One region of the Ensifer sp. 1H6 genome, then DNA from elsewhere that is predicted to be linked to it. Evidence: predicted binding sites of a transcription regulator. Region 1 holds the regulator's gene; each other region holds the start of a gene.

Region 1 (3,279 bases):
GACATCCCGGCGCGACTGGTCGAGCACCCGCGGTCAGATGCCGGTTTCGTAGCGCGTTTGAACGTCGTATGTATTTGGCTGGAGATGCGAAGATCGCTACAGGCGGATGCCGCTGGCCACTCGCACTCCATTACGGCGTCCAACATCATCGGAAGCATTTGCGGCGGGTATTGTTGATCAGCTGCCAGCGCCACGCTTTGAGGCGGGCGCCGGAAAATCGAAAACGCCAACGCACCTCACGCCAATCTTTGTGCCTTCATTGCCACAGCTTGAGCACCAGTGCTCGCCTTTCGCAAAGAACTGTTGAACACGGCACAGTGCCCGGCATGCTTGCTGGACTTCGGAACGAAAGCACGGTTCACATCGTTAACCAAACCATCGCCGCCACCTCTGATCTAGTGGACGTTCACCGTGCTTGCAGCCTTGCTTATCGCCTCGATTATCGCATCGCCTAACATCGCCCTCAGCGCTGCCACGGTCGACGACCTGCAAGCCGACTTCGAAACGGCCGTGCCCTGCCAGCAGATAGACGGCCGGAACGTTTGGAAGGGAACGATCGCCTACTACATCCAGTCCTTCGTCTATCAAGGCGACACGCCGGTCGCGACCGAAGCGGCCGACGCTGTGCTGCCGGAGGACAACTCCGCGGAAACCGTCAAGGAATTCGAGGACGCCTGCTCCGCGACGCAGCCGGCCTGATTCAGGCCTCCTCTAGCAGATCGCCCATCGATATTTCTGCTGATCCCTTGATGGCAGGCTATTTCCACTGCGTCCCATCGGCCGCGGCGCAACCGTGCGGCGGGTGTCCGTTGCCAAATGTCAGCTTCAGCCGGTCACAACCCCATTGATTGAGCGGCCCGGGCATCGCCGCATTCAACGCGATACCAACTTCGTCAAACGGGCTCTGCTTGTTATCCACGTATTGATACCAGCGAAACCCAAGGATCGCGGTCGCGGCGACAACGATGGTCAGCAAGATTTGAATCAGCTTCGTCATTAAACCCTCATTCCATAAACGGAAGGAGGCATATCAGCCTCGCGCGGCGCGTGCAGCGACGAGTTGGTCAATCTGCGCTTGATTGAACCAACATTCACAGAATTTTAGGCACTTGCGGAACACATATGGAACAGATAGTGTCTGTTCTTGATTTGTTTCACGCCTCTGGAGCGACTTGCCATGCTGACCCGCAAGCAACAGGAATTGCTTCTTTTCATCCATGAACGAATGAAGGAGTCCGGTGTACCGCCGTCCTTCGACGAGATGAAGGATGCACTCGACCTGGCATCCAAGTCGGGCATTCACCGGCTGATCACAGCGCTCGAGGAACGCGGCTTCATACGCCGGCTTCCCAACCGCGCCCGAGCGCTCGAAGTCATCAAACTGCCGGAAGCCTATGCTGCGAGCGCGCAGCCCCGTCGCGGGTTTTCGCCGAGCGTCATCGAGGGTAGCCTTGGCAAACCGCCCGCCCCTGCCCCCGCGGCGAAAACGCTGCCGGTTGCCGACAACAGCTCCGTGTCGGTTCCAGTGATGGGCCGCATTGCCGCCGGCGTGCCGATCTCGGCGATACAGAACAACACCCACGACATTACCGTGCCGCTCGATATGATCGGCAGCGGCGAGCACTACGCCCTTGAAGTGAAGGGTGATTCGATGATCGAGGCCGGCATTTTCGATGGCGATACGGTGATCATCCGCAATGCCACCACGGCCAATCCCGGCGATATCATCGTGGCACTAGTCGATGACGAGGAAGCAACGTTGAAACGCTTCCGGCGCAAGGGCGCTTCAATTGCTCTAGAGGCCGCCAACCCGGCCTATGAGACGCGCATCTTCGGGCCTGACCGGGTCAAGATTCAGGGCAAGCTCGTCGGCTTGATCCGCCGCTACCACTAAGCCCGTCTCACGCCAGCGCAATTCGAGGAAAAGTGCGGAGCGGTTTTCCGCCAGGAAATGCGTAAAAACAAATAGATAGAGCGCCTAGTGACTCCGTTTAAACCGGAAACGCTCTAGCCGCCTTCATGCCGGCCAGCCGCTCTCTTACTTCAACGTCTCGCCACATAGGGTAGCGAGACGGAGATTTTCGGATCGAGTGTTTTTCACGCTCGACGGATTTTACTCGTGAATCGAGTACTCGCCCAACTCGCAGAGATCCTGCTTGTCTTCAGTCGTGTCGAGACCGGAACCTTCTTCGAATTCAAAGCGCATGTCGTATTTGCAGACATCACGTCCGTCGGCGATGGTAATTTCCATGCTTTCGCCCGGATTAAGCACCTGCCGCCCGAAGACGTCGTCTTCCCACTGATCAACACCGACCGGCGATGTGTAGAAGTTCGTCAAAACGGCATTCGTCTTGTTCTTAAGCTGAAAGACGAGATCCTCAGCGCTTGCGGTGGCCGTCGTTACGGCAAGAATGGCAAGAGCAGTCAGGGCGATCTTATATTTCATTTTATGTCTTTTCCTCCATTGTTGGCTTTGTTTGACACTACCTATACGGGTCGCGCTGTTGGGATATTCATTCCCAGTTCTGTCTAGAGACAATATTTTCAGCACTGACAATAGTGACCGAATCACCATTTCGGGGCGCGTCCTCGCAAGGCCATGTCGTTGGCGACTGCGGACGTTCGCAAACTGGCGGGCAAGCGCAGCCCGGTCGAATTGCGCTTTGAAAACAGTGGTTGGCTGCGATGCGGGCAGCCTCGCTGCGCGTGTTGGACGCGCCGCATTGGCCCATGTTCCTTGCCCCCCGAAAACCGTACCTGCGTGCCGGCAGCATGTCCTTTGCGCAGGCACGCACAGCGTTTCACTTTCGACAATCGGGCTGCTATTGACGGAGAACCGCTTTAGCCAATCGCGCAGGCGCTGGGTGACTTGTTGCTTTCATCGTGCGAGGGGCTGAATCACGCGCTCGCCCGCCCTATCTACGTCACACTTTCGTTGACGCTCGCAACGAGCACGCGGCCGCTTACGCCACCGATGGCCGGTATTTCGACCGCCTTCGGATCTGCGTTCGCCTTGAACCTCGCGTGGGGCGTCGACCGCCAGCGGCATTCGCCGCTGCCAAACCTGTTGAGCGTGTGGCCGATGGCGCTCAATTCTCCTGAACGGAAACCCCGTCCTGGCCAATCTTGATCTCTACGCCGGTCGGTTTTGTTTCCTCGCGGTAGACATAGGCGCCGAGACCAATGACGGCGACGGCGAGCATGGCAATGATCAGATAGAGCCCATTACGGTTCATTCAGCAATTCCTCGCTTGGGTACGGTATGGGTAACTAGGTTCG
Region 2 (3,279 bases), on a different contig from region 1:
TCGCCGAGACCTTTGAACCGGCCGACTTCGACCTTGCCGCGGCCGTTGAATTCGGTGCGCATCAGCTCTTCGCGATGGGCGTCGTCGCGGGCATAGAGCGTCTTCGAGCCCTGGCTCAGGCGGTAGAGCGGGGGTACGGCGAGATAGAGGTGGCCGCCGCGGATGAGCTCCGGCATCTCCTGGTAGAAGAAGGTGATCAGCAGCGAGGCGATGTGCGCGCCGTCGACGTCGGCGTCGGTCATGACGACGATGCGTTCGTAGCGCAGGTCCTCTTCCCGGTATTTGCTGCGAGTACCGCAGCCGAGCGCCTGGATCAGGTCGCCGATCTGCTGGTTGGCGCCCTGCTTTTCCCGACCGGCGCTGGCGACGTTGAGGATCTTGCCGCGAAGCGGCAGGATGGCCTGGTTCGCGCGGTTACGCGCCTGCTTGGCCGAGCCGCCAGCCGAATCCCCTTCGACGATGAAAAGTTCCGCACCTTCGGCTGTGTTCTGCGAGCAGTCGGCAAGCTTGCCGGGCAGGCGCAGCTTGCGCACCGCGGTCTTGCGGTTGACTTCCTTTTCCTTGCGGCGGCGGACGCGCTCGTCGGCGCGCTCGATCACCCATTCAAGCAGTTTTGCCGCCTCGGCCGGGTTGTCGGCAAGATAATGATCGAAAGGATCGCGCAGGGCGTTTTCGACGATGCGCTGTGCTTCGACGGTTGCCAGCTTGTCCTTCGTCTGGCCGACGAATTCCGGCTCGCGAATGAAGACCGAGAGCATGCCAGCGGCTGAAATCATCACGTCATCGGTGGTGATAATGGCGGCGCGCTTGTTCTGCGTCAGCTCGGCGTAATTCTTCAGACCCTTTGTGAGCGCGATGCGGAAACCTGCCTCGTGCGTCCCGCCTTCAGGCGTCGGAATGGTGTTGCAATAGGAATGGACTTGCTGGTCGCCACCATACCAGGTGACGGCCCATTCGAGCGATCCGTGGCCGTTCGACTTCTCGGACTTGCCGGCAAAGATCTCGCGGGTAACCGTGAACTCCTTTCCGAGCGTTGCGGCAAGATAGTCCTTCAGGCCGCCGGGGAAGTGGAACACCGCCCGGTCCGGTATCTCGGAGCCTTCCGGCAGCAGCGACGGATCACACGACCAGCGGATTTCGACGCCGCCGAAGAGATAGGCCTTCGAGCGTGCCATGCGGAACAGGCGCGCCGGCTCGAAGCGGGCATGCGGTCCGAAAATCTGCGGATCGGGATGAAACCGAACCCGCGTTCCGCGTCGGTTGTGGACGTCACCTAGCTCCTCCAGGCCACCCTGCGGCACGCCGCGCGAAAAGCGCTGGCGATAGAGCTTGCGATTTCTGGCAACCTCGACTTCGAGATCGTCCGACAGCGCGTTGACGACGGAGACGCCGACGCCGTGCAGACCGCCGGAAGTTTCATAGGCCTTGCCGTCGAACTTGCCGCCGGCATGCAGAACCGTCATGACGACTTCGAGCGTCGATTTGCCCGGGAATTTGGGATGGTTTTCGACCGGAATGCCGCGGCCGTTGTCGGTTACCGACAGATAGCCGTCGGCGTCGAGATGGACTTCGATGAAGTTGGCGTGCCCCGCCACCGCTTCGTCCATCGAGTTGTCGATGACTTCGGCGAAGAGATGGTGCAACGCCTTTTCATCGGTGCCGCCGATATACATGCCCGGACGCCGACGGACAGGCTCCAGCCCCTCCAGCACCTCGATCGCCGAAGCATCATAGTCGCCGCTGTCGCTGCCTTTGGGAGCAGGGCGCGGTTCTTCACGCGGAGCCGGCGCCGTTCGCGCAACAGGCGCGGCGTCTGCCACGACGGGCTTCGGTTGTTCGGGTATTGCGGAGAAGAGGTCGCTGTTGTCGTCCATGGGGCGTCTAGATCATTCCTGTCGTGCGGAGGTGCTGAAGGCCATAGCAAGACCTCGGTCTTGTCGCCATCCCCAGTCATTCGAATCACCCGAATTCTGCCAGACTCTTGCCGATTGTGCGAACAAAAGGAGAATGGCCGCGCCGGATGCCTGCAAAATAAAGCCTCTGCGTCGGCGTTTGTTACCAACTGTTGCTTTGCTGTCGGGCCGATGGCAAGGCTTTGCCGCGAACCAGGGAGCCCTTCGTTGTCCGTGTCCACAGCTGATTTTTGCTTTCGCCGGCTTGCCGCCATTTTTCTGTCCGTCGGCCTTTTTGCAAGCTCGATCGTTTGCGCCGAGGCGCAGGTGCTTAAGCCCTACAAGGACGATCTGTTTTCATACGGCAAGGTGCTGGAGGAGAGCGAGGGCGGTGACTACCGCGTCGTCGACTATCAGGAACTGCGCGATATCAATGAACGCGACGAAATTCCGGAGCGGCGCGTCAAACGCGCCTTCGTCTCGTTGGGTGTCAAAGGCGAGCAGGTCAACGAGACGCTCGATGTTGGCGGGCGCTCGCTCGACGTGACGCGCGTCGGTCGGGAGCGCGGCGCAGCATTCACCGTGATTTTCATCCATGGACGCGGGGGAGACCGGCGCCTCGGCGCCAATGATTTCTCCTTCGGCGGCAACTTCAATCGCCTGAAGAACCTCGCTGTCGCCAATGGGGGCGTTTATTACGCGCCGAGCGTGCGGTCCTTCGATGCGGCCGGGGCCGCGGACGTTGCAGGCCTGGTCAAACTTGCCGCCGAGCGCTCCGGCGGGAGACCTGTCGTGCTGGCCTGTGCCTCCATGGGCAGTTTCATTTGCTGGGGTGTGTCTCGTGACGCGGGCGCTGTGGCAGCGCTTGGCGGCATGATGATCATGGGCGGCGCTGCCGATCCTGATTTTACCAAGAGCGCCGCCTACAAGGCGAAATTGCCGATGTTCTTCAGCCATGGCAGCCGAGATAGTGTCTATCCGGCAGCGAGCCAGAAGGCGCTGTACAGCGCGTTGAAAGGGCAGGGCTATCCGGCCCGCTTCGTGCTCTTTGAGACCGGATCGCATGGAACGCCGGTCCGTATGACCGATTGGCGCGACGCCTTGAACTGGATCGGCAGCCGCTGACGGACATCGCTCGCGGCTCGGCATTTGTTAACCAGAACGGCAATTTCCGGGTGTAGGCGCGCTGCTTATTTCCACCTTTGAAAGTGATCGGCGCGATTATCCCCGGCAGATATTGCTGGGGTAGATTTCATGAATGCGCATATCGAAACACGGCAAATTCCGTTGTGTGTCGACTTGGATGGCACCTTACTGGCTGCCGACACACTGTGGGAAGGTGCTGCGATCATCGTTTTGCGCAATCCGCTGATGCTCTTCCCGATGC
Region 3 (3,279 bases), 140 kb from region 1:
GCAGAACCAGGAGGCCCGCCCCAGATCTTGTCGCCGTGGTCGTAAAAGATTTCCGAGCAAGGACCGCAAGGGCCGGTATCGCCCATGGCCCAGAAATTGTCGCTGGTCGGGATGCGGATGATGCGGTCGTCGGAAAGGCCGGCGATCTTTTTCCAAAGGCCAAAGGCTTCGTCGTCGGTGTGATAGACCGTGACCAGCAGGCGCTTGGCGTCGAGGCCATATTCCCTGGTGATCAGGTTCCAGGCAAGCTCGATAGCGTTTTCCTTGAAGTAATCGCCAAAGGAGAAATTGCCGAGCATCTCGAAGAAGGTGTGGTGGCGCGCGGTGTAGCCGACATTGTCGAGGTCGTTGTGCTTGCCGCCGGCGCGCACGCATTTCTGCGCCGTCACGGCCGTCGAATAGGGACGCTGCTCAAGCCCGGTGAAGACGTTCTTGAACTGGACCATGCCGGCATTGGTGAACATCAGCGTCGGGTCGTTGCGCGGTACCAACGGGCTCGACGACACCACCTCATGACCATTCCTGCGGAAATAGTCGAGAAACGTCGACCGGATTTCATTCACGCCGCTCATCTTGCGTCCTATCTGTGCACCAATTCAGGCCCAGGCCCCGGCATCTGCCGCGCCACTCGCCGTTATCCTTCGACCCCGCGGCCATCGCTGACGGCTGCGCCCTCCAACGCCCTCGGTCGCCGGAACCACAGGCTTTTATCGTTCGCGTATCATGCTGTCCAGACGGCAGCAAAAAACCGGCCGCCGATGAAGGCGACCGGTTTTGAAAGCTTGAAGCTCGGCTCGCTGCTTATGCTTCGGCAGCGTCGTCGCCGTCGTCGGGTTCCGGACCACCATTCTCGAGGAACCGGTCGGCGATCAGGCCGGCGTTCTGACGCAGAGCCGTCTCGATCTCGCGCGACAGGTCCGGATTGTCCCTGAGGAACGACTTGGCGTTCTCGCGACCCTGGCCGAGGCGCTGGCTGTTATAGGAGAACCAGGCACCGGACTTCTCGACGATACCAGCCTTGACGCCGAGATCGACGAGTTCGCCGGTTTTCGAGACGCCTTCGCCATACATGATGTCGAATTCGACCTGCTTGAAGGGAGGCGCCATCTTGTTCTTGACGACCTTGACGCGCGTCTGGTTGCCGACGACTTCTTCGCGCTCCTTGACGGAACCGATACGGCGGATGTCGAGGCGAACGGAGGCGTAGAACTTCAGCGCATTGCCGCCCGTCGTCGTTTCCGGCGAACCGAACATGACGCCGATCTTCATGCGGATCTGGTTGATGAAGACCACCATGCAGTTCGACTTCGAGATCGAGGCGGTCAACTTGCGCAGCGCCTGGCTCATCAGACGGGCCTGCATGCCCGGCAGGCTGTCGCCCATTTCGCCTTCGATTTCGGCGCGCGGCACGAGCGCTGCGACGGAGTCGATGACGAGAACGTCGATCGCCCCGGAGCGTACCAGCGTATCGGTGATTTCGAGCGCCTGTTCGCCGGTATCGGGCTGCGAGATCAGCAGGTTTTCGAGATCGACGCCCAGCTTGCGCGCATAAACCGGGTCGAGTGCGTGTTCGGCGTCGACGAAGGCGCAGATGCCGCCCTTCTTCTGTGCTTCTGCGATGGTCTGCAGCGCCAGCGTCGTCTTGCCCGAGCTTTCCGGACCATAGATTTCGACGATGCGGCCCTTCGGCAAGCCACCAATGCCGAGTGCGATGTCCAGGCTGAGAGAGCCGGTCGAAACCGTCTCGATCTCGATGATGCTGTCCTTCCCACCGAGCTTCATGATCGATCCCTTGCCGAACGACCGTTCGATCTGGGAAAGTGCCGCTTCAAGTGCCTTGCTTTTATCCACCGATTTGTCCTCTACGAGCCGCAAAGAGTTTTGTGCCATTTGGTCCACCTTTAGGTTATTGAAGCTACCGAGGCAATGAAGCCGCCGCACGAGTTTTTGTACATGTTTTGTTCCGTTTTTGCAAGAGCAGGACAAGACATTGAAAAATAGGAATTATTCGGATTGTGTTCGATTCATGTTCACGCTTTGCTGCGTAATTTTTTTGGCAGCGCCAGGCGCACCCTGAGACGATGAACCCTCCCGATCCGATTCGGCCGATAGACAGCAGAGGAACATTCATGAAGGAAGGCGAAATCGCCGTCTTCGGCGGCGCTCATATCGATCGGCGCGGCCGCATCTCGGGCACGACCGCACCCGGTTCGAGCAACCCCGGCACCTGGTTCGAAGAGGCAGGTGGCGGCGGCTTCAACGCTGCGCGCAACCTGGCACGACTGGGTCATAGCGTCCGGATGATCAGCACGCGCGGTGGTGACGCTGCTGGCGACATCGTGACGGCGGCCGCAGCGGCTGCCGGCGTCATCGACAATCCCCTCACCTTTCTCGACCGCCAGACGCCGAGCTACACTGCGATCATTGAAAATGACGGCAACCTGGTGATCGCCCTTGCCGACATGGATCTCTACCGGATGTTCTCGCCGCGCCAGTTGCAGCGGCGCGCATTGCGCGATGCCATCGCCGACAGCCGGCTGGTGCTGACCGATGCGAACCTGCCCGAAGAAACCATCGCCGCCCTCGTAGCGGCGGCGTCGACGGATGGGCGCATTGTCGCCGGTATCGCCGTATCGCCGGCAAAGGTGATCCGATTCCAGCCGAGCCTGGTCAGGCTCAGCTTCCTGTTCATGAACGAGGCCGAGGCGCGGGCGCTCACCGGCAAGGATGCGGCGGATGCTGAGGGTTGGCCGCCGCTTTTGCGCGCCGCCGGGCTCAATGGCGGCGTCGTTACCCGAGGCGGCAGAGCGGTCGTCGCCTTCGATCGCGAAACCGTCTGCGTCGCGACGCCGCCGGCCCTGCCGGAGCTCGCCGATGTTACCGGCGCCGGCGATGCCCTGGCATCAGGCTTCCTCACCGCCCGTCTTGCCGGCCATGATCTGTCGGAATGCCTGCGGCGCGGCATTGCCGCCGCCGGCATTACGCTTCGCTCTCCCTTGGCCGCCTCGGAACAAATGTCGCAGGCCAACCTCGAACAGGCACTGGCCCTTGTGCCGGCACCTCAAATGCTGGCATGAACGCCGCCAGCCGAACTCCCAAGGAAAAACCATGACCAAACCCGCTTCCCCCTTCCTGCCGATGGAATATTCCGACGAGGTTGCAGCCGCCAAGGCACGCGGCGCGCCGATCGTGGCACTGGAATCGACGATCATCACCCATGGCATGCCCTATCCGGGCAACCTCAACATGGCCCGCAGCGTCGAAGCGATCATCCGCGAC

Evidence for each region. The regulator LexA, encoded in region 1, represses DNA repair genes until DNA is damaged. The targets are predictions, from matches to a motif close to TGTTCNNNNTGTGTTCNG.
Region 2: parE (DNA topoisomerase IV subunit B) is a predicted target of LexA. The motif match lies at 1,993-2,010, and genes of this name have one in related genera.
Region 3: recA (recombinase RecA) is a predicted target of LexA. The motif match lies at 2,017-2,034, and genes of this name have one in related genera.

What each region holds. Positions count from the first base shown of each region.
Region 1 is NZ_MOAI01000002.1:24,164-27,442, reverse strand. Features, by position in the region: gene BKP54_RS03025 (hypothetical protein) at 412-699, shown strand; gene BKP54_RS03020 (hypothetical protein) at 758-997, opposite strand; gene lexA (transcriptional repressor LexA) at 1,178-1,894, shown strand; gene BKP54_RS03010 (hypothetical protein) at 2,114-2,446, opposite strand; gene BKP54_RS34880 (hypothetical protein) at 3,090-3,236, opposite strand.
Region 2 is NZ_MOAI01000007.1:179,940-183,218, reverse strand. Features, by position in the region: gene parE (DNA topoisomerase IV subunit B) at 1-1,874, opposite strand, end outside; gene BKP54_RS10900 (phospholipase) at 2,085-3,017, shown strand; gene BKP54_RS10895 (UbiA family prenyltransferase) at 3,147-3,279, shown strand, end outside.
Region 3 is NZ_MOAI01000002.1:164,128-167,406, forward strand. Features, by position in the region: gene alaS (alanine--tRNA ligase) at 1-572, opposite strand, end outside; gene recA (recombinase RecA) at 802-1,890, opposite strand; gene BKP54_RS03670 (carbohydrate kinase family protein) at 2,130-3,077, shown strand; partial or broken gene BKP54_RS03675 (pseudouridine-5'-phosphate glycosidase) at 3,109-3,279, shown strand, end outside.